4 regions of the Planococcus liqunii genome follow, and region 2 is predicted to be linked to each of the others. Evidence: riboswitches for the same ligand, from Rfam matches in the RefSeq annotation. Region 2 holds a riboswitch; each other region holds the start of a gene.
The links. Region 2 has a riboswitch for S-adenosylmethionine ahead of mtnW (2,3-diketo-5-methylthiopentyl-1-phosphate enolase). Riboswitches for the same ligand answer to the same signal wherever they lie in the genome.
Positions count from the first base shown of each region.

Region 1 (7,540 bases), 120 kb from region 2:
AGCTTTTTCGGAGGCAGAAACCGTACTGCTTCCAATCGGTGACGGCGGCGAAGGAACGATGGAAACCTTAGTGGCGGCGACCGGCGGAAAATTGAAAACCGTGAGCGTAACCGGGCCGCTCGGCAATAAAATCGAGGCGGCTTATGGCGTATTGGGGGATGGAAAAACCTGCGTCATTGAAATGGCGGCAGCATCCGGACTGCACTTGGTGCCGGATGCCAAACTCGCTCCGCTGAAAACCACGACATTCGGCACCGGCGAATTGATCCGCGAGGCGCTCGATGATGGCTTTTCCTCATTCATCGTCGGGCTTGGCGGTTCGGCAACCAACGATGGAGGCGCCGGCATGCTTCAAGCCTTGGGTTTGCGGATCTGCAATAACGGCGGCGAGGAAATCGGTCCGGGAGGCGGCGAATTGGAGAAAGTCAGCGGGCTGGACTTCACAAATTTTGATGAACGGATCAGCCGGAGCCGTTTCGTCATTGCTTCGGATGTGGAAAACCCGCTGATTGGGCCAAACGGAGCTTCCCATATTTTCGGACCCCAAAAAGGCGCTTCGCCGGAAGACGTGGAATTGTTGGACCGGAGCCTGACGAACTGGGCAGACCGGATTTTAGAAGCAACCGGCATGGAACTGCATAACCGGCCAGGTGCAGGGGCAGCGGGGGGAATCGGCGGCGCTTTTCAAGCTTTTTTCCCGGCTGAATTGAAACGCGGCATCGATGTGGTCCTGGATTATACCGGACTCGACGGTCATTTGCAGGAAGCCGATCTGGTCATAACGGGTGAAGGAAAAGTGGACCGTCAGACGGCATTCGGAAAAACAGCTCTCGGGGTCGCGCAACGGGCGAAACGCAGCAATGTACCGACCATTATTCTCGCGGGCTCGGTCGGAAAAGGCATCGATGTCCTGCACGAACACGGTGTTGTCAGCATTCATAGCATTATCAATTCGCCCATGGCGCTCCAGGAAGCGATGCAAAACGCGGCGGAGTTGCTGGAAGACAGTACCGAACAAATTGTCCGCACTTATTTCCACCGATACACAATGTAAAGAAGGCTTTCCGGATTGATTTTCCGGAGAGCTTTTTTCTTTGCTGCCTTCCCTTCGTGTGGGATTTCCTGGCACCGGCTCAATTTCTTAATAATTTTTTTGGTATACAATTAATGAAATTCAGATAATAACATTGACCTCTTCACCCCTTTTATCTATACTGTTTTTAAAGATGGTATACCATTTAGGTAAGAACAGGAGCGAATCCATGATTCCCATTACTGAAGTAAAGAAGAACTCTGTCTATGAGTATTTATACAACGCCATCCGCACAGGGGATATAAAAGCAGGGCAGACGCTGACGGAAAGAGATCTGGCCGATAAAATCGGCGTCAGCCGGACACCGGTCCGGGAAGCCATCCGGAAGCTGGAAGAACAGGGGCTTGTGACGCATGTGCCGCATAAAGGCGTAAAGGTCGTCACGCTGACGGTCGAAAAAGTAAAGCAGCTGTATGAAGTGAGGGAGCTGCTTGAAGGATTGGCGGCACGGACGCTTTCGCAAATCCAGACGCCTGAAATCATGGAAGAATTGGAAGGCTACGTTGCGCGAGCGGAAAAAGAAGCGGTCGCAAACAACATCAAGGAGTTGTCTGAGATCAATTCGGAATTTCACCTGACGCTGGCGCGGCTCTCCGAGAACTTCTATTTGGAAGCGATCATGACGATGCTGCAGACGCAAATCAGCCTGATGATGGCGACATCGCTGTCGCACTCGGGGCGTCCGCTTGAGAATATCGAAGAACACAAAATGATGATTGGCGCAATCCAATCGGGGGATGGGGATTTTGCAGAAAGCACGGCGAGGTTCCATGTGCGGAAAGCAAAAGAAAATGCGCTTAAAAAAATAGCAGAGGGTGGAAATGGATGATGGAAACAAAAACATTGGTGCAAAACGTAATTAAGACAAAAATGGACGGCATTCCGGAAGAAGTAAAGCTCCACGGCAAACGAAGTTTGTTCAACTGGATGGGGGTCGCCATCGGCGCATCACACCATCCATCGGTCGATATGGTGCTTGGGCTGAAAGAAGACATCAACTCCGCGGAACAAGTGTCGATTTTCGGCCGTACGGAAAAAGTGGATCTGTTGCTCGGCAGTTTGATCAACGGCATGTCTTCGCATATTTTCGATTATGACGATACGCATCTCGACACGATCCACCATCCAAGCGGTCCGGTTGCGCCGGTCGTATTGGCGCTCGCTGAGAAATTCAATTTGACTGGTGAGCAGGTGCTGCATGCATTCATCCTCGGCTGTGAAGCGGAGCTGCGCATAGCAAATGCCGTCTATCCAAGCCATTACCACCTCGGCTACCACATCACGAGTTCGACAGGAGTGTTCGGAGCGGCTGTCGCAGCGGGCATCTTGCTTGAACTCGACGAGGAGCAGATGACATGGGCGCTCGGCATCGCCGGCACGCAGTCGTTTGGCCTCCGTGAAATGTTCGGCACGATGACGAAGCCGTTCCATCCGGGGAAAGCGGCGCAGAACGGCCTGATGGCGGCACTGCTTGCCAAAAAGAATTTCACCAGTTCCACCGAAGTATTGGAAGCAAAGCGTGGATTTGCCAATGTACTGGCACCTGAACACGATTTGTCAAAAGTGAACGTCAATTGGGGCAGCCAGTGGGAATTGCTGAAGAATGCATTCAAACCCTACGCTTGCGGCATAGTTCTGCACCCGTCAATCGATGCGTGCATCGCACTCGGCAAGCAGGTGAAGGCAGAAGACGTGGAGCGCATTGAACTGACGGTGAATCTATATGTCCTGGAATTGACCGGCAAACCGACGCCGCCGACCGGCCTTGCGGGCAAATTCAGCATTTACCATACAGGCGCTGTCGCGTTCTTGGAAGGCGATGCCGCTGAGGCGCAGTACGCAGACAGCAAAGTCACCGACCCGGCAGTTGTTGAATTCCGCTCGAAAATTTCACCGAAAGTCGACGCCAGCGTCAAGGAAGAAGAAGTCTATGCCACGGCATTCCTGAAAGACGGAAGCACAGTCGAGCATGTCGTGAAACACGCGACCGGGTCCATCGAAAATCCGATGACCGATGAAGACTTGGCCCGGAAATTCAATAACCTGACCCACCCAATTATCGGTGCGGAACAGGCGAACAAACTGCGGACAGCAATGTATACGATTGACGAAAAGAGAGATTTAGGTGAATTGATCCAATTGACAAAAGCCTATTCAGAAAAAGTGATCAACTAAAGCAACAGAAAGAGCCTTTATTCGTTAAGGCTCTTTCTGTCGTTTATTGGGAAAAGAAGCTTTTCGAGAGCCATTGCAGCTGCATTTTCCAGTAGCCATTTAACCCGAAAAATAGGATGATAAGAGCAATAAATGCAGAAAGAGGAGGGCATCAGATGAAAAGCGAGAAAGAGAAGATGCTGAAAGGTGAACTTTACGACGCGGCGGATCCGGAACTGCAGAAGGAACGGCTGCATGCGCGGCGCCTGACCCGGTTGTTCAACCAGTCGCTCGAAGCAGACATGAACCGGCGAACCGCCCTGTTGAAAGAACTGTTCGGCTCGACAGGGGAGGTTTTGGTGGTCGAACCGGCATTCCGCTGTGATTACGGCTATAACATCCATGTCGGTGAAAACTTCTATGCCAATTTTGACTGCGTTTTTCTGGACGTCAACGAAATCCGGATCGGTGCAAACTGCATGTTGGGGCCGGGCGTCCACATCTACACGGCGACGCATCCTTTGAATGCCAAAGAACGGATTGCCGGACCGGAAGCCGGGAGACCTGTCCGAATCGGAGACAATGTCTGGATCGGCGGGCGTGCGGTCATCAATCCGGGCATCACCATCGGCGACAACGCAGTCATCGCTTCCGGTGCAGTCGTCAACAAAGACGTTCCAGCCAATGCCTTCGTCGGCGGCAATCCGATCAGAACCATCAAGCAGTTGGAAGAATAAGGAATTCAAGAGAAAAAAACCGGACATCCATTGAGATGCCCGGCTTCTTTCTGTTAATTTTCAGTATGGAGCGCTTCCCACTCGGGACGTAAAATGCCCATGACAATAACGTCGAAGCGTTTGCCGTCGCGGTATACCATCGAACGTTTGCGGCCTTCAACTTGAAAGCCCACTTTTTCATAGGCACGGATGCCGCCTCCATTGTACTCGATCACTTCAAGGCCGACGCGGTCCAGGTTCAGTTCATGGAATGCGTAGCGAAGAATCAGCTTCAGGGCGTCCGTTCCGAAGCCTTTGCTGCGATCTTCTGCATTGGCGATGCCGATTGCCAGCAAACCCGCACGGTTATTCCACTCGATGGAATGGATGACGATAAAGCCGATCAAGCGGTCCTCGTCAATTGTCCGCAAACGGAAATATACTTCATGGGGATTCGGTGCTCCTTCGCTGGCGAGCTGTTCCTGCGTGCGGGGAAGTGCAAACTCGGTATCGATATTTCGCAGGTAATCGGAATCTTCTCCCCACCTGAGCATCAATTCTGTATCTTCTTCACGCGGCTGGGAAAGCTTCAGCTTTTCCCCGGTAAACAGGTTTGGAATAATATTTGTCATGTTTTTCTCCTCAATATTTTTAATCGGTGAACACTTCATTTTTCGAATAGTCCTCTGTTTTCCGCAATAACCCCAACCCCTTAATCCATCTTCATTTCATCATAGAATTTATAGAGAAAGAAGACAATATAAATAAAAAAATTTCAAATAATTTGGAAGCGCTTTAAAGGCCATGAGCTAAAGCTTTAGAGAAATCAGAAGTATAAAAATGTTGGATAAATAATCAAATAATTTAAAATGTTTGGTTGACTTCTTAATTTCCTAGTACTATGATTGGATTTAAATTTAATAATCTTATCCAGAGAAGCCGAGGGACTGGCCCGTTGACGCTTCAGCAACCTCTGACATTTGTCAGAAAGGTGCTAATTCCAGCAAGAATTTTTCTTGGGAGATAAGAGAGCGAAATCGTCCATTAACGCAGCCCTCTTTTCTCGTATGCAGAGAAAAGAGGGCTTTTTTATATGTTCCAATAAAACGAAGCCGCAGCAATTCCAAAACAAAAAATGAGGAGGAATAATATGACGAAGAAACGGATTTACTTGAATGCATTTGAAATGGTATGTGCAGGGGGCCACCAGTCCCCGGGCTTATGGCGGCATGAAGATGACCGCTCCCATACATACAAAGACAGCGAATACTGGATCGAGCTTGTGAAGCTGTTGGAAAAAGGGAAGTTCGATGCCATCTTTTTGGCCGACGTATTAGGTACATACGATGTTTACAATGGTTCACGTGACGCCGCTCTCCGCAACGCGGTCCAGACGCCCGTCAACGATCCCTTGCTCGTTGTTCCATTGATGTCTGCTGCCACCAAACATTTGAGTTTCGGCGTAACGGCTTCGGTTAGCCACGAACATCCCTATACATTTGCGCGGCGCATGTCGACGCTCGACCATTTGACGAAGGGGCGGGTCGGCTGGAACGTCGTCACGTCCTACCTGAAAAGCGCGGCCCTCAACATTGGCCAAGAAGACCAGATGAGCCATGACCAGCGCTATGACTACGCAGCGGAATACTTGGAAGTCTGCTACAAGCTGTGGGAAGGAAGCTGGGAAGACGGGGCAGTGGTCCGCGATAAAGAAGCGCAAGTCTACACCGACCCGTCAAAAGTCCATGACATCCGCCATGAAGGGGAATATTTCAAAGTGCCCGGCGCGCATTTATCGGAGCCTTCGCCGCAGCGCACACCTGTTTTGTTCCAGGCAGGCGCTTCGCCGCGCGGCCGTGAATTTGCTTCCAAGCACGCGGAATCCGTCTTCACAGCCGGCCCGACCGTCCAAGTAGTGAAAAAAGGAATCGACGCCCTGCGCAAACGGATTACGGCAAACGGCCGGGAACCGGAAGACGTCATCGTCTACACGACGTTCACCGCCATTGTCGGCAAGACGGAAGAAGAAGCGCAGGCCAAATACGAAGAACTGAAAAGTTATGTCAGCTACGAAGGCGCACTTGCCTTGCTCGGCGGTTGGACCGGCATCGACTTTTCGGGCTATGATCCCGATGACACTTTGGAATACATTCAAAGCAACGCGATGCAGTCGGCTGTTGAAGTGTTCACCCGGGCGGATCCGGACCGTAAATGGACCATCCGGGAACTCGCCACGTTTGTCGGCATCGGCGGACGGGGGCCGGTAGCCGTCGGAACACCGGAACAGATTGCGGACGAAGTTGAAAACTGGGTGGAACAAACAGGCGCAGACGGCTTGAACCTGGCCTATACGCTGGCACCGGGAAGCTTCGTGGACTTTGTGGAACTGGTGGTTCCCGTACTGCAGGAGCGAGGGCTCGTCCAAAAAGAATATGCAGAAGGAACGTACCGCGAGAAAATCTATGGCCAAGGCGAAAGCAAACTGAAAGCAACGCATCCAGGCGCAGGCTACAAGCAATTGAACGAACCGGTGAAAAACTGAAGGGGGAATGGGATGATGACAGCTTACTGGATCGGCGTCGCGGTTTTCTGGATTGCGGGACTGGCTCTATGGAATAAGATCTATCCGAAACCGAAACGGAAAGGAGAGGAAGGCAATGCGTGAAGACACAACGTGGCTTTTGCCGTTTATCATCGTGATGCTGATCGGCTACTTTGCCTGGACCACTTGGCTTGGCCGAAAAGGGGCAGTCCACAGCGGTTCCATGAAAGGCTTTGCCCTTGCCAAAGGAAAAATCAGCCCGGCCATCGTCGGCTTGAGCTTCGGTACTTCCTATGCCAGTGCGAATTTGTTTCTCGGCGTCCCGGGCTGGGCTTATACATACGGGCTGTCAACGCTTTGGTACACGATCGGCTGCTTTGGCGTCACCTGGCTTGGTCTCTTGCTGTTCACCAAAACTTTCTGGCGCTACGGCCAGAAAAACGGCGGCAGCCTGACGCTTCCCCAGTGGCTCGGGAACCGCTACAAAAGCAAAACCTTGCAAGTGCTCGTAGCGCTCCTGGTGCTGTTCAACATCTACTACATTGTTGGGCAGAATGTCGGACTGGCGACGATGTTTGAAACGGTCATCGGCATTCCGTATATGTGGGGCATTGCCATCGGCGTCGGCATCACGATTGTCTACGTCAGCCTCGGCGGTGCCTTTGCCCAGATTGTCAGTGACGGCATACAAGGCACGGCAATGGCCCTGGTCTCGATTCTGCTGTTCGTGTCGCTCCTCTGGACAATCGGCGGCGGCTGGAATGTCTTCGGCACGCTGCATACGGAACTTCGGGCAATCGATCCGGCGCTGGTGTCGCCGCTTTCGAACGGCGGCCCGTTTTATAGCGGCTTTGCCATCTTGAGCATCCAGTGGCTGCTGTTTTCATTCGTGCTGTTGCCGCATTTGATGAACAAAGTGCTGACAGTCGAAAAAGAAGAAGACTTGCGGACGTTCACGCTAACGGCCGGCGTTTCGCTGTTTGTCCTTTCCGTCTTTTCGGTATTTGCAGGCCTTGCCGCACGCGTCATCCTGCC
Region 1 is NZ_CP129238.1:3,717,294-3,724,833, reverse strand. Features, by position in the region: gene QWY22_RS18365 (glycerate kinase) at 1-1,054, shown strand, start outside; gene QWY22_RS18360 (GntR family transcriptional regulator) at 1,263-1,922, shown strand; gene QWY22_RS18355 (MmgE/PrpD family protein) at 1,919-3,268, shown strand; gene QWY22_RS18350 (maltose acetyltransferase domain-containing protein) at 3,424-3,984, shown strand; gene QWY22_RS18345 (GNAT family N-acetyltransferase) at 4,038-4,586, opposite strand; SAM riboswitch class I at 4,887-4,993, shown strand; gene QWY22_RS18340 (LLM class flavin-dependent oxidoreductase) at 5,114-6,505, shown strand; gene QWY22_RS18335 (sodium:solute symporter family transporter) at 6,621-7,540, shown strand, end outside.
Region 1: it holds a riboswitch for S-adenosylmethionine, as region 2 does, so the genes downstream of both, QWY22_RS18340 (LLM class flavin-dependent oxidoreductase) here and mtnW (2,3-diketo-5-methylthiopentyl-1-phosphate enolase) in region 2, are expected to answer to the same signal.

Region 2 (7,540 bases):
AATGCATCGACCCGCTTCACGGACGGCTTTGAATTCGGGTTTGGGGCGGAAATCGGCATCAGTACACAAAAACTTCACGCACGCGGGCCTATGGGCTTGCCGGCGTTGACTTCTACCAAGTACTTGATCCAAGGGAACGGACAAGTGAAATAATAGGAAAAAGGCCGGAGCGCAATAAACGCTCCGGCCTTTTTCTGCAGTTTATTAGCTGACTGCTTTCGTTCTCTTATGTTTCCATATCATATAGCGGTAGCGGATCGTGCAGCCGATGCAATAGCCCATCAGCGCGACGCCGGCCGCTGCCACGACCATCAAGCTGAAAGCGTACGCAATGACCGTGTAGCCAAACGCGAAAGCCAGCAATGACAGCCCCAGGCAGATGGTAGCGATCCACTGGTTGAAAAGCTGCTGGTCGCGGTCTTCCTGGATATAGGCGTTTGCCGGTTTTTTCAAAAATCTCCGGGCCAACAGGATAACGGGATTCTTGCCTGTTGCAAGCGTCCAGATGCCTACTGCAAAAGGCAGGAGCAGAATCGCTTTATGGAAAAGCAGCGCCAGAATGACGCTGGCAACGAGGAACGACTGATTGGTTTGGACAAGCGGTTTTGGAATTGACATGAGAGGCCTCCTTCGATTATTTATAAGCATACCAAGTGAGTTAGTAAGTATAAAGAAGGAGGCTCAATTTTAGTCAACTACTGAAAATCAGGCACCGTTTTAGAACAAAACGGCGCCTGCGCTTATTCTTCTTCATCTTCCTTAGATGAAGATGCCTTGAATGAAGCACCAAGCGATAAGGCTAATGCAATGCCAATCAGGAAAAAGGCGGCGTTTTGCTGGACAATGCCCAGTATGAAGAATGGCATACCGATTGCTATGCCCGTTCCGAAATTCGGTTCAAATGTTTTCTTTGCCATCATCCACTCATCCTTTCTGCTGTGTACTTAATTTACGGAAAGCAAAGGAATAAGTTTCAATTCAAAAAGAAACACCGGCATGGAGCGCCAGCGTCTTTTTTTGCTGATTTAGTTTTGGACGGTTTCTTCTTCCTGGTAGACCGGCACCCATCCTTCAGTTGTGACGAAAATCCGGACTGCCACAACTTTGCGGTCATCTGCCAATGTAAAGTAATGTGTGATGTTTTCAGGCACGGAAATCAGATCGCCAGGAGACAAGTGGACTTCAAAAAAGCGCTCGTCTTTTCCTTGGATGATGAAAACGCCGTGGCCACTGACAATATAGCGCACTTCGTCGTCTGTATGAATGTGCTTGCGCTGGAAGTTTTTTAGCAGTTCATCGAGTTTGGGATTGGAGTCGGACAGCGAGATGATGTCTGCTGCCTGATAGCCGCGGCGTGCAGAAATGTCATCGATTTCCGCTTTGAAAGCAGCCAGGATTTCCTCTTTTTCTTCATCGCTGAGGTCGAATTTCTCGCGCAGGTGCTCCGGCAATTTGTTGATATCCCAATGTTCATAGACGACTTCCTGCTGTTCAAGGAATGCTGCTACTTCGTTTTGTGCTTCAAGTGTTTCGTTTGTGCCTTGGATTTTGATGATTGCCATTATGAATCTTCCTCTCTGATTTAGGTTTTATTGTGATTGTATTTGATATAAAGCCAGCTGGTACTGGAACAGAAATTCACTGGCTTCCAGCAGCTTCTTGGCTTCAAAAGCGTTTTTGCCCCATGCCGTTATGCCGTGGTTCCGGATCAGCACCGCACCACTGTCGCCATGGATGTGCTTCTGGAACTCTTCCGCCAGGTCAGGGATGTGTGCGTGGTTGGGAATGATCGGGATGGTCAGCACCGCATCTTCATCCCATAAGCCGAATGCTTTGATCAGTTCGAGGCCTTGGAATTCGATTTTTCCGCGGTTCCCGTAGATTTCGGAAATGACGTTGTTTGCTACAGTATGGATATGAAGGCTGCAGCCAGCGGCCGTTTTTGTATAGACTTCGCAATGAAGCAGAGTTTCCGCTGACGGCTTCAAATGAGTATCTTCGATGGCCTGGCCGCTGGCATCCACCAGCAGAAAATCTTCCGCTGTGCGTTTCCGCTTGTCTTTGCCGCTGGCGGTCACTAGAAATTCGATTGGAGAGTCCTGTACTTTAATGGCCAGATTGCCGCTCGTTCCCATAAACCAATCGCGGAGCGCCAATTCGTCTTTGACATCTGCGAGTTCCTGCCACCGTTCCTGAAGGGCCGTCATAGCTTCACACCCAAGCGGGCGTTGATGATGGAAGTGACGTCGCGGAAGTTTTCAAACGGTTCATATGCCAAGCCGAGTTCTTCACATTTCTCAATCAGAAAATCGCGGGCAATGACAAGATCCGCCCGTTTCGCCGCTTCAAGATCGGTAATGGAATCACCAATGACAATGCTTTTGGAGCCGCCTTTCAGCAGCTCACGGATGATGGACGGCTTGCAGCAGCCGCAGCCTTGGCTCGTGCAGTCGCCGTCGCAGCCATGTGGGAAATTGATTTGGATCGTTTCACCCGAGAAATCCGCTTCGTTGCAGTAGATGCCGGCAAAAGGGCCGAATGGCTCAAGCAGCGGATGGACAAAGAAGTCGATGCCGCCGCTGACGATATAAAGCGGGATGTCCTGTTCCTTGGCATAAGCTACAAATTCAGCAAAGCCGTCGCGGATTTCCGCCTGGTCCAGCACAAAGCGGATGATGTCGTCTTTTTTCGAAGATGGCAGCAGCGAGAACATGTTCGCCACGCCTTCTTTTATGGACACCTGCTGGGACAGGATATCGTCTTTAATCGGTTCCCAGCCGGGCGGATTGAATTTTTTCATGATGGCGATGATGTTGTCGTTATTGGTGACAGTGCCATCGAAGTCGCAGAATATTACTGGTTTGCTCAACATGCTTACCCCCATATTTCCAATGCTGTTTTTAGTTCCTCATGCTGTTCGGAAGCGTCAGTGAGTGTTGTTTTGTTCAAAACGGCATCGACTGCCTGGCGGAAAGCCCGCCCGCCGCCGGCTGCACCGTTCGGATGGCCATGTACGCCGCCGCCGGCATTGATGATGCTGTCGATGCCGAAATCGTTCATCAATAGCGGCACCAGTCCAGGGTGGATGCCCGCGGAAGGAACCGGGAAAGTCCGCTTTAAAGGACTTTCCTTCACCAATTCCTCGCCGAGTGCCAGCGCCTGCGCTTTTTCCAGTGCAACACTGCCGTATGGTGAGGGGAACAGTGAAAAGTCAGCGCCTGCGTAACGGACCAGTTTGCCGAGGGCAAGGGGAGTCGCCAGACCGTAAAAGCTGGATGAAGTGAATGCGCCGCTGAATGCCGGATGCGCCATGAGCGGCAGCCCGACTTCCGTGTCTTCGGCCAGTTCCTGCAGCACATCGAGCCCGTAAGCATGCACATTGAACAGCAGCGCGTCCGCACCCAATTCGCGTGCTTTTTTCGCTTTGTCCCGTAGAGCGGTAGTGCGTCCCGATAAGTTCATCGCATAAAGCGTCCGGTGTCCGGTTTCTTCAAAAGCTTGCCGCAAGACGTTCTTCCCGGTCGTGATTCGCTGTTCAAAAGGCGTCAGCGGATTATCGAAAAGGATTTCATCGTCTTTCACCAAATCTACACCGCCAAGTGCCTGCTGCTGCAGCTGCGCAGCCAGGAAATCCAGATTGCGGCCGATAACGCCTTTAAAGATGCTCATGACAAGCGGGCGTCCGGTCACTCCGAGCAAAGCCCGGATGCCGTCTATGCCGAATCGCGGTCCCGGGAAATGGGCGAGCAGCTCTTCATCAAAATCGAGGTCGAGCAGCTTTACTTCACCGTCGAGCGATAACTTGCCGAATACAGTCGTTAAAATCGCCGGCAAATCCGCCGAGAAATTGGCGCTTGGATACGAAATCTCCACCACCGCTTTGATTTCATCCGGCTTTAGCGGATGCGGTGAATCTTCGAATTCCGTTACGGAAACGACATTCCCTTTATGCTGCTTCAATTGCTGCTGCTCCAGCAAAGGCAGGTCGGTCCACGAACCGATCGTTAAGCCAAGGGCAATCCCTTCCGCTTTTTTCCCGAACGAACCGGGTTTGCCGTACAACTGATATGTTGCTATTAAATTGCTCACTGCATTCACACTCCTGTTAAAAATCAAAATAAAAAACCTCTTCAAACAAGAAGAGGTTAAGGGGCTTAACAACTTCTTATTTCCCAGCCGCATCGAATGGCTGCAAGAATTAGCACCGTGTCCGTCATTGGACCGGTTGCCGGGCTTCATAGGGCTCGTCCCTCCACCTGCTCTGAATAAGAATGGTATTCAATTGGTTTAGTTTAAAGAAATTAATTCTGATTATTTCATGGCAGAAACTTTCTGTCAATAAATATTTTTAAAATTTTATCTAGTAAAAAAAGTAATTGACACTCAATTCTGAACCGTGATAGGATTCTTTTCAAACAGCATACACATACTTAAACAGTACTCTTATCAAGAGCAGGCAGAGGGATATTGGCCCTATGACGCCCAGCAACCGACCGTAATACCTTCGTGAGAAGGGGCGCTTTTGCGCCGGAATGCAAAATTCCGCAAGGCACGGTGCTAATTCCATCAGAAACTAGCATTTCTGAAAGATAAGAGGCGCGGAATCTGTCGTTCTAAGCCTCTTTCTTTGCGGAAAGAGGCTTTTTATATTGAACCGGAGAGGTAGATGAATGATGACAATTGCAACCAAACAATACGAAGCATTAACAGAAGAAACAGCCATTGCACTGGCTCGCCGCTTATATCCATTCCCTGAAGGCGCGGAACTGGTATGCCGCGAAATCGGCGATGGCAATTTAAATTACGTATTCCAGGTCAAAGATCCGAAAAGCGGAAAGGCTCTGATCATCAAACAAGCACTGCCGTATGCGAAAGTGGTCGGGGAAAGCTGGCCGCTGACCTTGAAGCGTGCAGCGATTGAAGCGAACGCTCTCCAAAAGCACGGCGAATTCGCACCGGGCCTTGTGCCCTCCGTCTATGCAACCGATGAGGAACTGGCGATTACGGTGATGGAAGACCTGTCGCATCTGACGATTGCGCGTGAAGGGTTGATCCAAGGAGAAGCCTACCCGAAACTTTCCGAAGACATTGGCGAATATTTGGCGCGTACGCTGTTCCATACATCCGATTTTGCGCTTCACCCGTTTGAGAAAAAACGTTTGGTGGCCGAGTATTCGAATCCGGAACTGTGCAAAATTACAGAAGACCTGATTTTCACCGACCCGTTCTTCAACAACGACACCAACGACTACGAACCGGAACTGCAGGGAGCGGTAGAAGCGATTTGGAACAATGCTCCATTGAAACTGGAAGCCGCGAAGCTGAAGTTCAGCTTTTTGACGGAAGCGGAAGCGCTGCTGCACGGTGATCTCCATACCGGCAGTATTTTCGCGAGCGAGTCGGAAACCAAAGTCATCGACCCGGAATTCGCGTTTTACGGACCGATCGGTTTTGATGTCGGTTTGTTTCTGGCCAATTTGATTGTCCAGTCAATTACGCGAAGCGGCGAAGAACGGCAAGTCGTTTTAATCCATATTGAAAAGACATGGGACGTTTTCTCTGCCCGTTTCACGCAGCTGTGGGAGCAGGAAGGCATCGAAGCCTTCAAAGAAACGGCCGGCTACAAAGAATTTGTGCTGGAAAAGATTTTTCGCGATACGCTTGGCTTTGCGGGCTGTGAATTGATTCGCCGCACGATTGGCCTTGCGCATGTAAAAGACCTGGACGGCATTGAAGAAGCGGAGCAGCGCATCCGTCTGAAAAAGCAAACTTTGCAAACAGGAGAAGCCTTAATTCTAAAGCGCGCCGAATTGACATCAATCGGCGCGGTAGCCGGACTCCTGGAGGAGCTGCAGCCATGAGTATTCCGTTATCCATTGTCTGGACAGAAGGGCAGCTGGTTATCTTAGACCAGCAGAAACTGCCGCATGAAATCGATTATTTGACGCTTGAAACCATTGAAGATGTTTACGAAGCGATTTTTACGCTGAAAGTGCGCGGTGCGCCGGCCATCGGCATTACCGCTGCCTATGGGCTGGCGGTTGCCGCCCAGCGCCATAGTACGGATACGGCCGAAGCTTTTTTGGAGGCTGTGCAAACAGATGCAGAATATTTGGGCCAGTCGCGGCCGACAGCGGTGAATTTGGTCTGGGCGCTTGAGCGGCTGCTTAAAACCGTTCAAAAAGCCGAAACGGCCGAAGCCGGAAAAGCACTTCTCATCGAAGAAGCCGAGCGCATCCACCAGGAAGACGAGGCATCTTGCCGCCAGATCGGCGAATACGCCTTGTCGCTGTTGGAAGGGCGGGGGCGCGTCATGACCATTTGCAATGCCGGCTCGATTGCCACGGCTAAATACGGAACCGCGCTGGCGCCGTTTCACTTGGGAAGCGAACGCGGCCGAAAGTTTGAAGTATATGCCTGTGAAACCCGGCCGGTCTTCCAAGGTGCGCGGCTGACCGTCTGGGAACTCCAGCAGTCGGGAGTGGACGTCACTCTCATCACCGACAGCATGGCAGCCCATACCATCGGCGCAAAAGACATTCAAGCCATCATCGTCGGGGCAGACCGCATCGCGGCAAACGGTGACACGGCCAATAAAATCGGCACCCTCAATCTCGCGATTCTCGCAGATGCTTACGGGATTCCATTTTATGTGGCAGCCCCTGCCTCAACGTTTGACCTTGCGACCCGAAGCGGGGAAGAAATTCCGATTGAAGAACGGAAAGCGGAAGAAATTACCCATATCGGCCATCAGCCGGTGGCGCCTCTTGGCACAAAAGTCTTCAATCCGGCATTCGATGTGACGCCGGCGCATTTAATTTCCGCCATTATCACAGAAAAAGGGATTATCCAAGGCGATTTTCAGCGGAACATTCCCGAAGTTCTTAATTTATATGCAGGAAAAGGAGACAAATTATGAAAAAACAGTCGCTCTTATTGTTAACGATTTTATTGATCATCAGTGCAGTTCTGGCAGCCTGCCAGCCAAAAGGTGATGGAAGTGCGGAAAAGGCGGCGGACGGCACGAAAGCGGAAGCTTCGGACAATCCGCTGTCCGGCAAAAAAGTGGCGCTTATCATGCAGCAAAACCTCGGAACTTTTTCAGCTCAGTATATTGAAGGGGTCGAAGAACAAGTCGGGAAATTCGGCGGCGAAGTGACCGTTTTCACCTCAGACGGCGACTTGGCAAAAATGGCATCAAATCTGGATGCCGCTATTAACCAGGGCTTTGACGGCATTTTGATTGACCACGGCACAAAAGAAGCGCTGAACCAGGGCGTTGAAAAAGCGGTCGAAAAAGGCATTCCGGTTGTCGCGTTTGACGCCGGAGTTGAGGTGGAAGGCGTTGTTTCTTTGGAACAAGGTGACCAACAGATGGCCGAACTGACATTGGAAAAATTAGCTGAAGACCATAACGGTCAAGCGAATATCGTGAAAATCTGGGTGGCCGGCTTCGCGCCGATGGAACGCCGCCAAATCGCTTACGAGGAATTTTTGAAAACCAATACCGGCATCAAAGAAGTAACGGCTTTTGGTGCGG
Region 2 is NZ_CP129238.1:3,832,391-3,839,930, reverse strand. Features, by position in the region: gene QWY22_RS18990 (glutamate-5-semialdehyde dehydrogenase) at 1-153, shown strand, start outside; gene QWY22_RS18985 (DUF4395 domain-containing protein) at 205-618, opposite strand; gene QWY22_RS18980 (hypothetical protein) at 741-917, opposite strand; gene QWY22_RS18975 (1,2-dihydroxy-3-keto-5-methylthiopentene dioxygenase) at 1,026-1,562, opposite strand; gene QWY22_RS18970 (methylthioribulose 1-phosphate dehydratase) at 1,590-2,207, opposite strand; gene QWY22_RS18965 (2-hydroxy-3-keto-5-methylthiopentenyl-1-phosphate phosphatase) at 2,204-2,872, opposite strand; gene mtnW (2,3-diketo-5-methylthiopentyl-1-phosphate enolase) at 2,875-4,089, opposite strand; SAM riboswitch class I at 4,163-4,272, opposite strand; SAM riboswitch class I at 4,441-4,596, shown strand; gene mtnK (S-methyl-5-thioribose kinase) at 4,671-5,861, shown strand; gene mtnA (S-methyl-5-thioribose-1-phosphate isomerase) at 5,858-6,919, shown strand; gene QWY22_RS18945 (sugar ABC transporter substrate-binding protein) at 6,916-7,540, shown strand, end outside.

Region 3 (7,540 bases), 1.5 Mb from region 2:
TGCATGTATTAGCTTTCTCGCGCGGCGGCATTATGGCGCTATGGACAGCCGTGTTAAGAGGGGACATTAGCTCTGTCGTCACATGGGCCGGCGTTACGGATACGGTGCTAACGTATAAGGAGCGTCCGGATATGCGGCGCATGATGAAACGCTTGTATGGCGGAACACCGAATACGGCGTTAACCGCATACGAAGAACGCAACCCCTTATTGCGCTTGGACGAAGTGAATGCGCCCGTCTTAATCATCCATGGCCTGAAAGACGAAAACGTTTATTCCGGACAGGCTTATTTGCTGGAAGAAGCTTTGAAAATGAATGACCAACCGCACGAAACTTGGTATTTTCCTGAATACACCCATTTCTTTCCGCCAGCAGCAAACCGCAAGACGGCGCGAGCACTTACCGAGTGGATGAGAAGGCAAGAGCGGTAAGTCAGGAGTAGAATGAAATTTAAAGGTACGCAAGCAAAAAAGCTATCCCAAAGGATAGCTTTTTTACATGTAATTTATAGTGGTGTTGGTCCGCCGTGTGCGCTAATATCAGCTGAAACGGTGCCGAATTTTTTGAAGTTTTCCTGGAATTTCTGAGAAAGTTCTTTCGCTTTTTGATCGTAAGATTCTTTATCAGCCCAAGCGTCGCGAGGGTTCAGGATGTTAGCAGGTACGCCTTCAATTTGTTTTGGAATTTGCAGGCCGAAGATTGCTTCCTGTTCCGTTTCCACGTCATGAAGTTCGCCTTTGATTGCCGCACGGACCATTGTACGCGTGTATGACAATTTCATGCGGTTGCCAATGCCGTATTCGCCGCCTGTCCAGCCTGTGTTTACCAGGAAGACGTCTACGCCGTGCTCATCAATTTTTTGGCCGAGCATTTCTGCATATACTGTAGCATGAAGCGGCAAGAATGGTGAACCGAAGCAAGTCGAGAATGTCGCTTCCGGAGAAGTGACGCCGCGCTCAGTTCCAGCAAGCTTCGATGTGTAGCCGCTCAAGAAATGGTACATCGCTTGTTCTTTTGTTAATTTGCTGATTGGAGGCAGTACGCCGAACGCATCAGCAGTCAAGAAAATAATTGTTTTCGGATGGCCAGCAACCGATGGATCGACAATATTGTCAATTGCCTGGATTGGATAAGCGGCGCGCGTGTTCTCTGTTAATGAACCATCGCTATAGTCCGGAATGCGAGTTTCTGGATCAACTACAACATTTTCCAGGACAGAACCGAAACGGATTGCGTCGTAAATTTGTGGTTCGTGCTCACGTGAAAGGTTGATTGTTTTCGCGTAGCAGCCGCCTTCAATATTGAATACGCCGTTGTCTGACCAGCCATGCTCGTCGTCGCCGATTAATTTGCGGTCCTGGTCTGCTGATAAAGTCGTTTTGCCTGTCCCCGATAAACCGAAGAACAACGCAACATCGCCATCTTTCCCAACGTTCGCTGAACAGTGCATAGGAAGAATGCCTTTCTCAGGCAGGATGTGGTTCATGATTGAGAAAATAGATTTTTTCATTTCGCCGGCATATTCGGTGCCGCCAATCAAAATGATTTTCTTTTCCATCGAAACGATGATGAATGTTTCTGAATCCGTACCGTCCACTGCAGGATCTGCATGGAAAGTCGGGGCATAAACGACGGTGAATTCCGCTTCATGCGCTGCCAATTCTTCAGCCGTCGGGCGGATGAACAATTGGTGGGCGAAAAGATTATGCCACGCGTATTCATTAACCGTCTGAATTGCCAAACGGGACTCTGGGTCTGCTCCTGCAAAGCCTTTGAAAACGTATAAGGCATCCTGTTTTTTCAGGTGCTCCATTACTTTGTTATATAAGTTTTCAAAAACATCAGAAGAAATCGGGCGATTTACGGAACCCCAATCGACTTTGTCTTTAGTAATAGCTTCTTCTACTATATACTTGTCTTTAGGTGAACGGCCTGTGTATTTGCCGGTTTCAGCTTTAACGGCACCTTCTCGAGTCAATACGGCTTCCCCACGTGATGTTGCAGCTTCCACTAATTGTGGAACTGAAAGTTGGATGTGCACATTTTGGCCATTTAAAAGATCCTTTAAATTATTTGCGAAGTTCACTGGATTCATTTATATGTACCTTCCTTTTCGGTTATTCCCATGGCAATGGGGAGGATGTATATTCGAACATTAGTATAACACATTCAAACCAATAGTCTATACTAATAACCAATTGTTATGAAAAAAATACTTTTAATGCGCCTGTAACAAAAATTATAGCGGTTTAATCGCAATATTGCCGTTGTTTGAACGAAAATCGTTGACATCACTTCCTACTTTCCGTATGATGAAAAATTGAACGGATACTCTTATTCCGAGCTGGTGGAGGGGACAGGCCCTATGAAACCCGGCAACCTGCTGCTGCATGCAGAGAAGGTGCCAAACCTGAAGCAAGGTCTCAACCTTGGACGATAAGAGTGAAAGGTGCTTATGATGATTTCTCCTTTCCACATGCAGATGCTGGATGGGATTTTTTTATGAAATTGCCCTTAATCCTCGTGTACAAAGGCCACAACGGCTTGAAGTTCAATCCTCACGGAACGGACTTGACATGGGAAACGAGTACCGTATCAATTTCGAGAGCAATCTCGCAGGATATAAGGAGGAAACACATTTTGAAAAACCGTCGATTATTCACATCAGAGTCAGTAACAGAAGGACATCCGGATAAAATCTGTGATCAGATTTCCGATTCTATTTTGGATGCCATTTTAGCAGAGGATCCAAATGCACGGGTTGCGTGCGAAACAACTGTAACAACAGGGCTAGTTCTTGTTGCCGGAGAAATTACAACATCTACGTATGTTGATATCCCGAAAGTTGTGCGTGAAACAGTTCGTGAAATTGGCTATACTCGCGCTAAGTACGGTTTCGACTCCGAAACAAGTGCAGTTTTGACAGCAATTGATGAGCAATCACCGGATATCGCCGCTGGAGTGAACGTAGCGCTTGAATCACGTGAAGGCCAAATGACTGATAAAGAACTAGACGATATCGGAGCAGGAGACCAAGGTCTGATGTTCGGATTCGCTTGCAACGAAACAGAAGAGTTAATGCCGCTTCCAATCTCGCTTGCCCATAAATTGGCGCGCCGATTGGCTGAAGTACGCAAAGAAGAAATCCTTCCATACTTGCGTCCGGACGGCAAAACACAAGTAACGATCGAATATGATGAAAACAATAAACCGCTTCGCGTGGACACAATCGTTATTTCCACTCAGCATCATCCGGAAGTAACGCTTGAGCAAATCCAGCGCAATATTAAAGAATACGTCATCAATGAAGTGGTTCCACAAAACTTGATCGACGAGGAAACAAAATACTTCATCAACCCGACTGGCCGTTTTGTAATCGGCGGACCACAAGGAGATGCGGGACTGACAGGACGCAAAATCATCGTTGACACTTACGGCGGATACGCTCGCCACGGCGGCGGCGCTTTCTCAGGCAAGGACGCGACGAAAGTTGACCGTTCTGCAGCTTATGCAGCCCGTTATGTAGCGAAGAACATTGTAGCAGCAGGACTTGCTGACCGTTGTGAAGTGCAATTGGCTTATGCAATCGGGGTAGCGCATCCGGTATCAATCGCATTTGATACATTCGGAACAGGCAAAGTGGATGAAGAGACATTGGACGATCTAGTCCGTGCAAACTTTGACTTGCGCCCGGCTGGAATCATCAAAATGCTTGACCTTCGCCGCCCGATCTACAAACAGACGGCAGCTTACGGACATTTCGGCCGTACAGATATCGATCTTCCATGGGAACGCACAGACAAAGTGGAAGTATTAAGAGAACAATCAGGTGTTTTTAAACAAGCGTAATAAATAACAAAAAGACGACCGGCAAAATTATGCCGGCCGTCTTTTTTTCTGCTTCTTGCGCAGATTCGTCCCTTGAGAGGCGTTGGCCGATAGCTTCAATCAAAGCTGCCGGCTCTTTTTCTATTCACTCCTTTGAAGCGATTTATAATACGCGCCTTTTTCTGCATATTCACGGACAATGCGCTCCATGTCCTGTTTGTCCTCTTCCCGCAGTTCGCGGACCACTTTTGCTGGCCGGCCGACAGCAAGCATGCCGGGTGGAATCACTTTGCCGGGCGGCACGAGGCTGCCGGCGCCGATAAATGCGCCTTCGCCGACTTCGGCTCCGTCCATAATAATGGAACCCATGCCCACCAAAGCGCCTTTTCGAATGACGCAGCTGTGAAGCGTCACTTGGTGCCCGATGGTGACCTGGTCCTCAAGAACCAAAGTTTTTCCCGGGCTTTGATGCAGCATGCACAAGTCCTGGATATTGGTTTTATTGCCGATAATGGTTGGCGCGACGTCTCCGCGGATGACGGTATTAAACCAGACGGAGGAATCTTCTCCGATGATCACATCTCCGGTGACGGTGGCGTGGTCTGCAATAAAAACAGAAGGGTGGATGGATGGATATTTGCCGTTAAATGGATAAATCATGGAAAACCTCCGTTAAAAAAGTTAAGATATCTTTAATCCTATCAAATTCGATGCAAAGGTCAAATGGAATGGCAGGAAAGTACATAACGTAAGAGTTGAATCAGTGGGTTTTCTTTCTACTGATTCCACATGCAGGCAATAAGCCTGATAAAAATGGCTCACGGCCACTTAGAGAGAAACAAGGATAAAGGGAAGCAAAGCAAAAGGAGATGACCGAAATGTGGAAATGGGAAGCAAAAGGGCAGGCAAAAGCGGTAATTGTCATCATACATAGCGCTTATGAAAATCATCTTCGCTACGCTTGGCAAATTGAACAATGGCGTACGGCAGATTTTCATGTCATCATGGGCGATTTGCCCGGCCATGGCAAAGGCGCAGAAATGGATCAGCCGCATGCAGCTGCATTTAAAGAATATGAAAAATCGCTTAAATATTCCATCCGCGCGGCGCTGGAACATGGGTTGCCGGTATTTGTAGCAGGCCACGGATTAGGGGCGACCATCGCGATGAATTTTTTAAGCAAATATTCACAACCGATAGCGGGAGCCATTTTAAGTTCGCCTTGGCTGCGGTTATTAAAGACCCCGTCAAAATTGCCGGCTGCTTTGTCCGGGTTGCATAAACTGGCGCCCGGCGTGAACATTGACCACAATCTTCACATCGAGGATTTAACCCGCAATCCGGAAGTGATCGAACAGGAAAAAGAGGACCCTTATTACAATACGCATGTCACTGCCGGGTGGTATCATGAATTGCAGAATTACATGAAGCAAGCAGCCCTTGGGATCGGCAAATTCCCGGACATTCCATTATTTTTGCATATTGGCGAAGTTGACCAAGTAGCAGATAAAGAAGTGTCCAAACGCTGGATCCGCCAGCAGGATTTAACAGAATTCAGCTATAAAGAGTGGAAGCAATGCCGCCACGATATATTCCAGGAACCGGAGCGGGAAGATGCCTTTGTATCGTCGCATTTGTTTTTGCAGAATGTTATGCGCTCGCTTGGGTATGTCGTGACGTAAAGAAGGGAAGTACAAAATGGCACATTTAAAATACAGTATATTAGACCAGTCGCCTATTTCAGAAGGCAGCAATCCGCAGGAAGCATTGAAGCAGACAGCCATCCTTGCGCAAAAAGCGGAAGAATGGGGCTATACGCGTTTTTGGGTGTCGGAACACCACGATGCCACGACGCTTGCGGGATCGTCTCCGGAAGTGCTGATTGCCCACCTCGGGGCCGTAACGAAGAAGATCCGCCTCGGATCCGGCGGCGTGATGCTGCCGCATTATTCAGCGTTTAAAGTTGCAGAGAATTTTAAACTGCTTGAAGCGTTGTATCCGGAACGCATTGACGTAGGTGTTGGCCGGGCGCCGGGCGGCATGCCGCGCGCCAGCTATGCGCTGAACGAGGGCAAAAAACGCGATGTCGGCCGTTTTCCGGAGCAAATTGATGAACTACAGATGTATTTGACGGATGCCATCCCTGAAGACCATAAATATTATGGCATGAAAGCAACGCCAGTTACGCCATCTGCCCCGCCGGTCTGGATGCTCGGCTCCGGCCAGAGTTCAGCGGAATTGGCTGCCGAAAAAGGGCTGCCGTACATGTTCGCACAGTTTATTAACGGAGAAGGCGGACAAAGTTTTGCCCGTACATACCGGGACCGGTTTGTTTCTCATCGTGGCAGCGAACCTTATCAGGGCGTCGCAATATTTGTCGTCTGCCAGGAAACGGAAGAGCAGGCAGAACGGGTGGCTTCTTCAATGGATTTGGCATTGGCAATGGGAGCTCAAGGCATGCCGTCAAAAGGCACGCCGCCGCCTGAGCGGGCGATGGATTATCCATATAGCAAATTTGAGTGCCTGCTCGTAGAAGAAAACCGCAAACGCATGCTTGTCGGAACGCCTGGACAGGTAGTGGATGGACTTGAAAAACTGGCGGCCAGCTACGCTGCCGATGAAGTGATGCTCGTTTCGATCGCTTATGATTTTGAAGATAAGCTGACGACGTACCGCTTAATTGCGGAAGAAATGCAAAAACGCGAAAACAGAAAATAATAGCGGAAACTGACTCAGCTCTGCTTACCAAACCCAGATGGCTTCAAATGAAGAACATCCGGGTTTTTCATTTTTCATGACTCGCATTATAATAGAAGGAAAATTCCGACTAACAAAACGGAAAGGCGGGAGGGCTCGAAATGCTGGGAAAACCTAACATCATTCATTTTGCATTTTGTGCGCTTCTTTTGATTGTCTCTGGTTGTTCATCGGTGCCGGCAGAAAAAGGCATAGAAGATAATGCCTTCAATCAATGGCATTACCAATTGCAAAATACCAATCCGGTTCAGCTGGCAGCCGGAGACTACAGCGTTGCTGTTATCGACCCTACAGCTGACGGCAGCGAAGAAACACGCTACGCACAAGAGCATCTGGAGCAAATGAAAGCCAACGGTACAACCGTCTTGGCCTATTTCAGCATCGGCGAAGCGAGTTCGTATTTAGACTACTGGAACCCTAACTGGGGAACAGAAAGGGACGGTGTACTCCAAGTTGCAGAGGAGGCGCCGGAATGGCTTGGCCGGACGCCGAATCCCGATTGGCCGGAAAGCGTAAAAGTGCGCTACTGGCAAGAAGCGTGGTGGGATATTTTAGAGCCGGAATTGAAAAAAATTAAAAAAGCGGGATTTGACGGTGTATATTTGGACATTGTCGATGCGTATTACTACTGGGGAAATGATGCAGCGCATGTTCAGGAGACACGCCTGGTTTCAGACCCGCAAAGTGAAGGGGAAGCTGCAGAACGGATGATGTTTTTGGTAGAGCGAATTTCGGGCTATATGAAAAAGGATTCTCCTGATTTTCTGGTCTATCCACAAAATGCGGAAAGCATCTTCGACTACGACGACGGTTCGTATTTAGCTGCTATTGATGGCATGGGAACGGAAGATCTGTGGTATGACGAAACGGAAAAAAGCAGCGATTTAGACGAGCGCTTGCCTTATCTGAAAAAGGTCCGTGATGCGGGGAAGAATGTCCTTTCCGTGGATTACGT
Region 3 is NZ_CP129238.1:1,327,925-1,335,464, forward strand. Features, by position in the region: gene QWY22_RS06730 (alpha/beta hydrolase family protein) at 1-431, shown strand, start outside; gene pckA (phosphoenolpyruvate carboxykinase (ATP)) at 506-2,095, opposite strand; SAM riboswitch class I at 2,332-2,443, shown strand; gene metK (methionine adenosyltransferase) at 2,641-3,849, shown strand; gene QWY22_RS06745 (gamma carbonic anhydrase) at 3,970-4,488, opposite strand; gene QWY22_RS06750 (alpha/beta fold hydrolase) at 4,707-5,510, shown strand; gene QWY22_RS06755 (LLM class flavin-dependent oxidoreductase) at 5,527-6,546, shown strand; gene QWY22_RS06760 (MJ1477/TM1410 family putative glycoside hydrolase) at 6,687-7,540, shown strand, end outside.
Region 3: it holds a riboswitch for S-adenosylmethionine, as region 2 does, so the genes downstream of both, metK (methionine adenosyltransferase) here and mtnW (2,3-diketo-5-methylthiopentyl-1-phosphate enolase) in region 2, are expected to answer to the same signal.

Region 4 (7,540 bases), 490 kb from region 2:
ATGGGTATCGATGATATGCATTTATTCATCTCCTTCTTCTGTACACGCCTCAATGAACCCTTTGAAGATGTTTTTGGAAGCTTCATCCGCGGCGATAGCCATATTTTCAGGATGCCATTGAAGGCCCAGGACAAAATGATGTTCCTTGCTTTCAATCGCTTCCACTACCCCATCGCTCGCTGTTCCGCTAATCACGAAAGGCTCCGGCACATTTCGGTTTGCCTGATGATGCCGGCTGTTGACTCTCAATTTTTCAGTGCCCGTCAAACGGTGAAGCAGCGATCCTTCCGCTACATGGACAAAGTGGCTGCCATGCTCGACAGGCGACTGCTGCTGGTGCTGCAGCAAAGCCCCTTCTTTTTGCGCAGCAATATCCTGATACATGTCTCCGCCTATAGCTACATTTAAAATCTGCGCTCCGCGGCACACCCCTAAAATCGGTTTGCCGAGTTCCAGGACTTTCTGGATCAATGCCAGCTCAAACGCATCCCGGGATGGAATGATCGTTCCGAGATTTGGATGCGGCTCTTCCCCAAAAAGCGTCGGGTCGACGTCGTAGCCGCCCGCTGCAAACAGCCCGTCAATCCGCTCTGCGATCTGGTCGATGTCGCTGTCCTGCAGCAAATGCGGCAGCATTATTGGCAGTCCGCCTGCCTGCAGAAGCGCGTCTGTATCCGCTTGCTGAATATGGTATTTTGCTTTTCCTAATTCTTTTGATGACGTCACACCGATGATTGGTTTCATATGTATTGCCCCCCAGAAGTATTTATCCGAATATATTAAACATACAGAAAAAACGAATGAATTGCTAGATGGAGAGAAGGAATAATTCATGTAAGACGCTCTTCTGCAAATACCAAAACCCCGAAAAGAACTTACTCTTCGGGGTCTGCTCTTTTATTCGCCTTCGTATTCCGCGATTGCCGTTGCAATTGCATCTTCAATCGGCGTCACGGTCGTTAAATCGTTGTTGATGACAATCGAAAAGATCAGTTTTTCCCCGTCTTTTGTGTCAGCGTAGCCGGACAAGGAAGACACAGCAGTCAAGCTGCCCGTTTTAGCTGTGACATTGCCGGTTGCCGCTCCTGTCTTCATCCGGTTTCGGAGTGTTCCGCCTACCATGCGGTCTGCTGCACCCGCTACAGGAAGCGACGTGAGGAACGTATCGTACCAGCCTTTGCCTTGCGCTGCATAAAGAAGCTGCGAGATTTCATTGGCGGGGACCAGGTTTACATGCGACATCCCGGAAGCATCGCGCAATTGAATCGTGTCCGTATTGACGCCAAGATCAGCCGCTACCCCTTCCATGACTTCAATTCCTGCATCCCAGCTGCCTTCACCGGATACAACCCGCCCCATTTCTTTTGCCAGAATTTCTCCGTGCCCGTTATTGCTCAGTTTCATGAACGGAATGAAAAGCTCACGCAGCGGCATCGATTTCCGTTCCGCAAGCAAGGTGCTCCCTTCAGGCGTTTTGCCCATAGCCATTTTATGTTTGCCGATCAACTGGATGCCTTCAGCCAACAAAGCGTTTTCAAACAAATCCAAGGCATAACCGGACGGCTCCCATACCGCAATCCATTCGCGTGTGCGCGATCCTTCAAGCGGCATTTCCCCTTCGATGATGATGTCATTGCTGCCGTGCTCACGTGTAATGGAGACAGTTTTTTTCTGCCCTGCTGCTACAGTCGTTGTTTTGTTGATGATGTTGACGTAATCGGTATACGGCGAAAGCGTCACTTTTGTTTCGCTGCCTGCCCGATCTCCCGGATTAACTTCCACAATGACTGACCCAGCGTCATAGTCATCATTCGGCGAAGCCGTCAATGCCGAAACTTGTCCGCCGTAATAATAAATCTCGTCTTTCCATGTCAGGTCTTCAGACAGGCGCTCATTGTCGTACCAGGTGTCGTCACCGATTAAATCGCCTTTCACTTTCTGGATGCCCTGGCTTTTCAATTCTGCAGCAAACTGCTCAAAATCTTCCTGCAGCAAGGTTGGATCCCCTTTGCCTTTCAAATACAAATTCCCCTGCAGGACTTTCCCCGACAGCTTTCCATCAGTAAGCACTTCTGTGCTGAATTGATAATCCTCGCCCAATGTCTCAAGGGCCGCTGTGCTGCTGAACAACTTGGTATTGGAAGCCGGTTTCAACCGGACATCTCCGAAATGATCGTAAATCACTTCGCCCGAATCCGCTTTCCGTATGCTGACGCCAGCCAGTGCTCCGTTCAATCGCTTGTCCTGTAAAATTTGATTTACTTGATTGGCCAGTCCCGCATATTCTTCATCCGCTCCAGCCGACTGGTTCACCTGTCCCCATTGCACCGGTGAAAAAGCCAATACCGCCGCTAAAAACAACAGAACTCCCCACTTCCAAGACCGCTTCTTCTCCACTGTTCCATCTCCCCTAATTGTGTGATAACAGAAGCGTATCATAAGAAGAAAAAGAATATTCCGATTTTTAAGTAAATGAATCTATAAACATAGTAATTTCTATAACATATGATAAAATTATCCATTTATTAATAAAAAAATTTAAGCTGCTCCAATAAAAAAGAAGTTGCACCAAAAGTAATTTGGGGCAACTCCTTTGCGACAAAGCTAGCGCCGGGACTGGGATATGAAGGAGCAAGAGTACTCTCCAACACTCCATTAGAAGCAAAGACTTTCTTATACTTTTTGTCCGACGACTAAATCGGCCTTTCGCCTTTCAATAATCTCTGAAAAGTATTCCACTTGTTTTTGGATTCGCTGTTCCACGTCTTGGTCGATAATCGGCTTTGCCGGATTTGTTTTATCGATTTGGCTGTCCACCAGATAAACGCCTTTTAGGTTTTGCCCTTTTAATGTCGCAAGCAAAGGTTTTAAGGTATATTCAAGCGCCAATAGATGGGCAGAACTTCCGCCTGTCATGAGCGGCAATACCGGTGTATCCTGCAAGACATCCTGCGGCAACAGGTCGATCAACGCTTTTAAGACACCGGAATAAGCGGCCTTATACACCGGAGAGCCTACAATCACGCCTTTTGCGCCGTGGATCAGTGTACTGATCTCTGCGATGGCGTTGCTGTCATATTTCCCTAAAAATAAATCTTCCTGCGGCACATCTCTAACGGATATATGGCTGACCGAAAAGCCGACTTCTTTCAGCAGCTCTCCTAAATGCTTTAATACTAGCTCCGATCGTGAAACCTCAGAAGGGCTTCCTGACAAAATTACGATATCGCTCATTGCACTCTCCCTTTCTTTTTTGAACTATGTACCACTCGTTTCAAGGAGACAAAAAAGCCTTCTTTCCTCGTAAAAGAGAAAAGAAGGCTTTTGATCCGCCCTGTTCTTATCTCTCAAGAATGAATTCTTGCTGGAGTTAGCACCTTCCTGACAAATGTCAGAGGTTGCTGAAGCGTCAACGGGCCAGTCCCTCGGCTTCTCTGGATAAGGTTATGAATTTAATGTCTATCTTAGTACTCGGATTTAGATTTGTCAATAAGACGATTGGCTTTTCTGAATCTTGCGTAAAGAACTAAGCCCACTGCCCCGGTTGCTGACACTGCTCCGTATACATAAAGCTGATGGTCACTGTAGAGAGATTGGAATACTTCATAATTGCCGTTCACATAAGCACCGATGCAAAGCATGGCCAAACACCAAGAATAGATGCCCGTAAAAGTCAGCAGCAAATATTGGACAATTCCTATCTTGCTCATGCCGGCGACGTACGAAATATAATTCCCGATTCCGAATGGCCGTGACAGCGCAATGCTCCAGATTCCATAACGCCGGAACAAATCAGATGCTCTCTGCCGGCCTTTCGTGAAGCCCTTCGGCAATAACGCATGCATTTTTTTGCCGAGAAAGTAAGGAATCAGACTGGCTGCACTGTATGTCGCTGCTAAAGCGATTGACAAAAGCGCCGCTTCTCCGAAATTGAGATTCAATAATCCTCCATAAGCAATAACGAGTACCACCCCGGGAAAAGGAAGTGAAGAACCTTCAAGAAACATAGCCGCAAGCAATCCGGACAGCCCCAGACTCTCAAGAAACGCCAGCAATTGCTCTACCAACATAGCCACTCTCCTTTCCTCAGCTAATCAGCATCTGTTCAATGGCATTCGTTATTTTATGAGGAGAGGTGTATAAAAGCGATTGTTTGTGTTTTTGAACAGCCGCTTGATGGCGCTTGATTTGTTTGGTGTCTTCCAGGGTTCTCGCAATAAATTCCAGCAAATTTCCACTACTCGGCAAAGTAAATGCCAGATTCTGTTCCATTAAATAACGGAGATTGATTTCTTCCTGCCCCGGAAGCGGAGCAGATACGAAAATTGGCAGCTCTTTTTCCAGCGCTTCACTGATCGTCACACCGCCCGGCTTTGTGACGAGCACGTCCACTTCGTTGTAAAGCCGGTTCATTTCTTCTTTGGAGGAAATATACGCCAATGGTTTAATAGCCGGATTGTTTAATGCAGTAAGCTGTTTAAAAAGACGCTTGTTGGTGCCGCAAAGCACCCGGATTTCCCATTTGCTGCTGTCGATTCCTTCTTTCAGCTGCCCGATGATGTTAGACAATCCCGTGCTTCCTCCTGACACCAAAACGGATACCGTTTGAGACTCTTTTCTTCTTTTGCCTTCCCGGAATCGCTCGCTGACCGGAATGCCTGTAACAAATATGCGCTCTCTTGGAATTTGATATTCCTGTTGGAGCTTGTCTTTCATCGCTTTGGTTGCTGCAAAATGAAATTCAATCCGGCTTCTGCCCCATACATCGTTGATAAAAAAATCTGTGTAGATATTCAAACATGGAACTGGACACCTTCCGCTTTCTTTTAGTTTATTGATGAAGAAGGAAGGAAACCCGTGCGTACAGACAATCAGATCCGGTTTTTCTTTTGAGATAATTGTTTCTACTTTTTTCATGAACAGCCACTCAAAATATTTTGCAGAATGCTTTTCCTTTGAGCGAAAAGCAAATTGCCGGTAAATCCAGCCATAAGAATGAGGCGACCGTCGAATCCACTGCAAATAAGCTTTCACTGTCACCATTTCGGCTTTGGCATTCCATTCGCTCAACAGGTCCACTTTTTTGCATTCTACTTCAAAAGAATCGCCCGCTACGTATTCAGAGAAAGCAGCGGCAACTTGGTGATGACCGGACGGCATACTGTTTAGAAGCGGAAAAATCAGGATTTTCTTCATGCTAAAGCACCTCCGCTAAACATTTCTCTTCTTGCAAAGACAGATGGACCTTTTCGAAAAAAGGGTAATCCTCCATTGCACCCCGATACAATAAGTCAAATTGTTCTGCATCGAATAAATCGCTTGGCATCGTCAGGGAAGACGGTTTTGTTGAAACTTGGATGCCGCCGTATTGCAGAACTTCTGAGACAAATTGAGAACAGAAAAAAGCTTTTTCCCGTTCAAAGGCTTTCTGAAGTGCTATAGCGAACAAGCCAGCCAAATTATACTTATACTGCTCATGGCGCTGCTCCATTTTATGGATAAACACCCGCATGGCCGCATAGCCCTCCTCGGATACCTGACATTTGAATATTGCACAATGCGCACGTTGAAATAATGCTCCATGCAAATCTTCTTTGACGAAACCTCCACTGAATGCTTTGTTCGCACTTTTCCTGCCAAAACTGTACACTTCATTCAGTTCCCGGTTGAATGACAGCGATACATGGCTGTATGGATGCCGTGTATACAGTTTGATCATTTTTGACAGCGGAGTCTTCGTATCGGTAAACACCATATAGACCTCCATTGTTTCATCTCCTCACCAGCCGTCTCTTGCAGCCCTGCGTTTTTACTTGTCTTTATTGTAGCCGGGCGCAAAAACTGAGACATCAGGCGCAGGACTTTTTATTGATAAGACTTGAGGTGTAGAAGATTCTAAGCCATTTAATTGTTGAAAACCGGGATTGCGACACAATTGGTTATAATATCGGCAAAATTAGGCATAAAAAAGAGAGGTGCAAATTCTGCACCTCTCTTTTCAGCCTTCCCACTGGATGTCAGTCGAATGGACAAGCCGCTCCCCTACGAAAATGCGGCATTGCACTTTAAAAAGACGCCAGCCGATCGACACTTTGATGTCTTCTGTTTCGCCTTCCTCATTCTTCACTTTGCCAAACAGCCTTGAACTCAAATGGAAACCGAGATGTTCATCCTGCAATACCCCATCGACAAAAAGCTTTTCTCCCGCCACCGTTTTCTCCACCTGAATCGTGTGCATCCCGTACTTCAGCTTCCAGACATCTCTCATTCCATCGCCTCCTGCACTAAACTATTGAAGATAGTATAGCAGAAAAAGAGCCGTGCAAAATATTTGCACGACTCTTTTCCATTGAAGCTAGCGATGCAGATCCAATACACCTGCATCGAGCTTCTATACTATTGTTTAATCAATTCCAATTCAACCGGAATCGATGCTTCCACTTCTTCGCCGTCCAATGATTTCACAGCGGCTTCAACTGCCGTCTGGCCGATCAATTCAGGTTTTTGAGCGACCGTTCCAGCCAAGCGCCCTTCTTCCACTGCTTTCACAGCATCATCTGTTGCATCGAATCCAACCACTGTAATCTCTTTTCCAGCGGCTTCGATTGCTTCAAGAGCACCCAATGCCATTTCGTCGTTGTGTGCGAACACTCCCTTAATGTCAGGGTTTCCTTGCAGGATGTTTTCCATAACCGTCAAGCCTTCAGCACGGTCAAAATTAGCTGTTTGCTTTGCTGCAACTTCTAAGCTTTCTGCAGCCACTTTGTTAAAGCCTTCTCCGCGTTCACGTGCCGCTGAAGCTCCTGGAACACCTTCCAGTTCAGCTACTTGTGCGCCGTCGCCAACAAGTTCAAGCAAGTATTCCCCAGCCATTTCCCCGCCGGCAACGTTATCGGATGCAATGTGGGAAACCACTTCGCCGCCTGCTGCACTGCGGTCAACTGTGATGACCGGGATGTTTGCTGAGTTTGCAGATTCAACTGCTGCTGTAACTGCTTCAGAATCCACCGGGTTGATCATAATCAGGTCTACGCCTTGTTGGATCAAATCTTCTACATCACTTGCTTGTTTTGCTGCATCGTCCTGTGCATCAACTACAGAAATTGTTGCACCAAGTTCCTTCGCTTTTGCTTCTGCTCCTTCGCTTAATGTAACGAAGAATGGGTTATTCAAGGTAGAAACAGAGAAACCGATTTTGTAATCGCCGCCGGAATCAGAGCCACTTCCTGCATCTTCTGATTCCGAACCTGGTGCTTCCATTGAACAAGCTGCCAAAATCATCATTGCGATCAATACCAATAGTAAGAACGTTTTTTTCATTTTCCAACACCCCTTATGCTGTTTTTTTACGGTCCAAGAGAACCGCTAGTAATATGACTGCACCTTTAACCACTTGCTGGAAAAAGGATGAAACCCCAATTAAGTTCAAACCGTTATTCAAAACTCCGATAATCAGTGCGCCGATCAAAGTGCCGACAATCCAGCCACGGCCCCCAGTCAAGCTGGTGCCGCCCAGAACAACTGCTGCAATCGCATCCAA
Region 4 is NZ_CP129238.1:3,339,315-3,346,854, forward strand. Features, by position in the region: gene QWY22_RS16495 (dipeptidase) at 1-21, opposite strand, end outside; gene QWY22_RS16500 (gamma-glutamyl-gamma-aminobutyrate hydrolase family protein) at 22-744, opposite strand; gene dacB (D-alanyl-D-alanine carboxypeptidase/D-alanyl-D-alanine endopeptidase) at 898-2,397, opposite strand; gene ssuE (NADPH-dependent FMN reductase) at 2,674-3,234, opposite strand; SAM riboswitch class I at 3,338-3,445, opposite strand; gene QWY22_RS16515 (DedA family protein) at 3,465-4,070, opposite strand; gene QWY22_RS16520 (MGDG synthase family glycosyltransferase) at 4,087-5,196, opposite strand; gene QWY22_RS16525 (C40 family peptidase) at 5,198-5,767, opposite strand; gene QWY22_RS16530 (hypothetical protein) at 5,999-6,268, opposite strand; gene rbsB (ribose ABC transporter substrate-binding protein RbsB) at 6,397-7,320, opposite strand; gene QWY22_RS16540 (ABC transporter permease subunit) at 7,334-7,540, opposite strand, start outside.
Region 4: it holds a riboswitch for S-adenosylmethionine, as region 2 does, so the genes downstream of both, ssuE (NADPH-dependent FMN reductase) here and mtnW (2,3-diketo-5-methylthiopentyl-1-phosphate enolase) in region 2, are expected to answer to the same signal.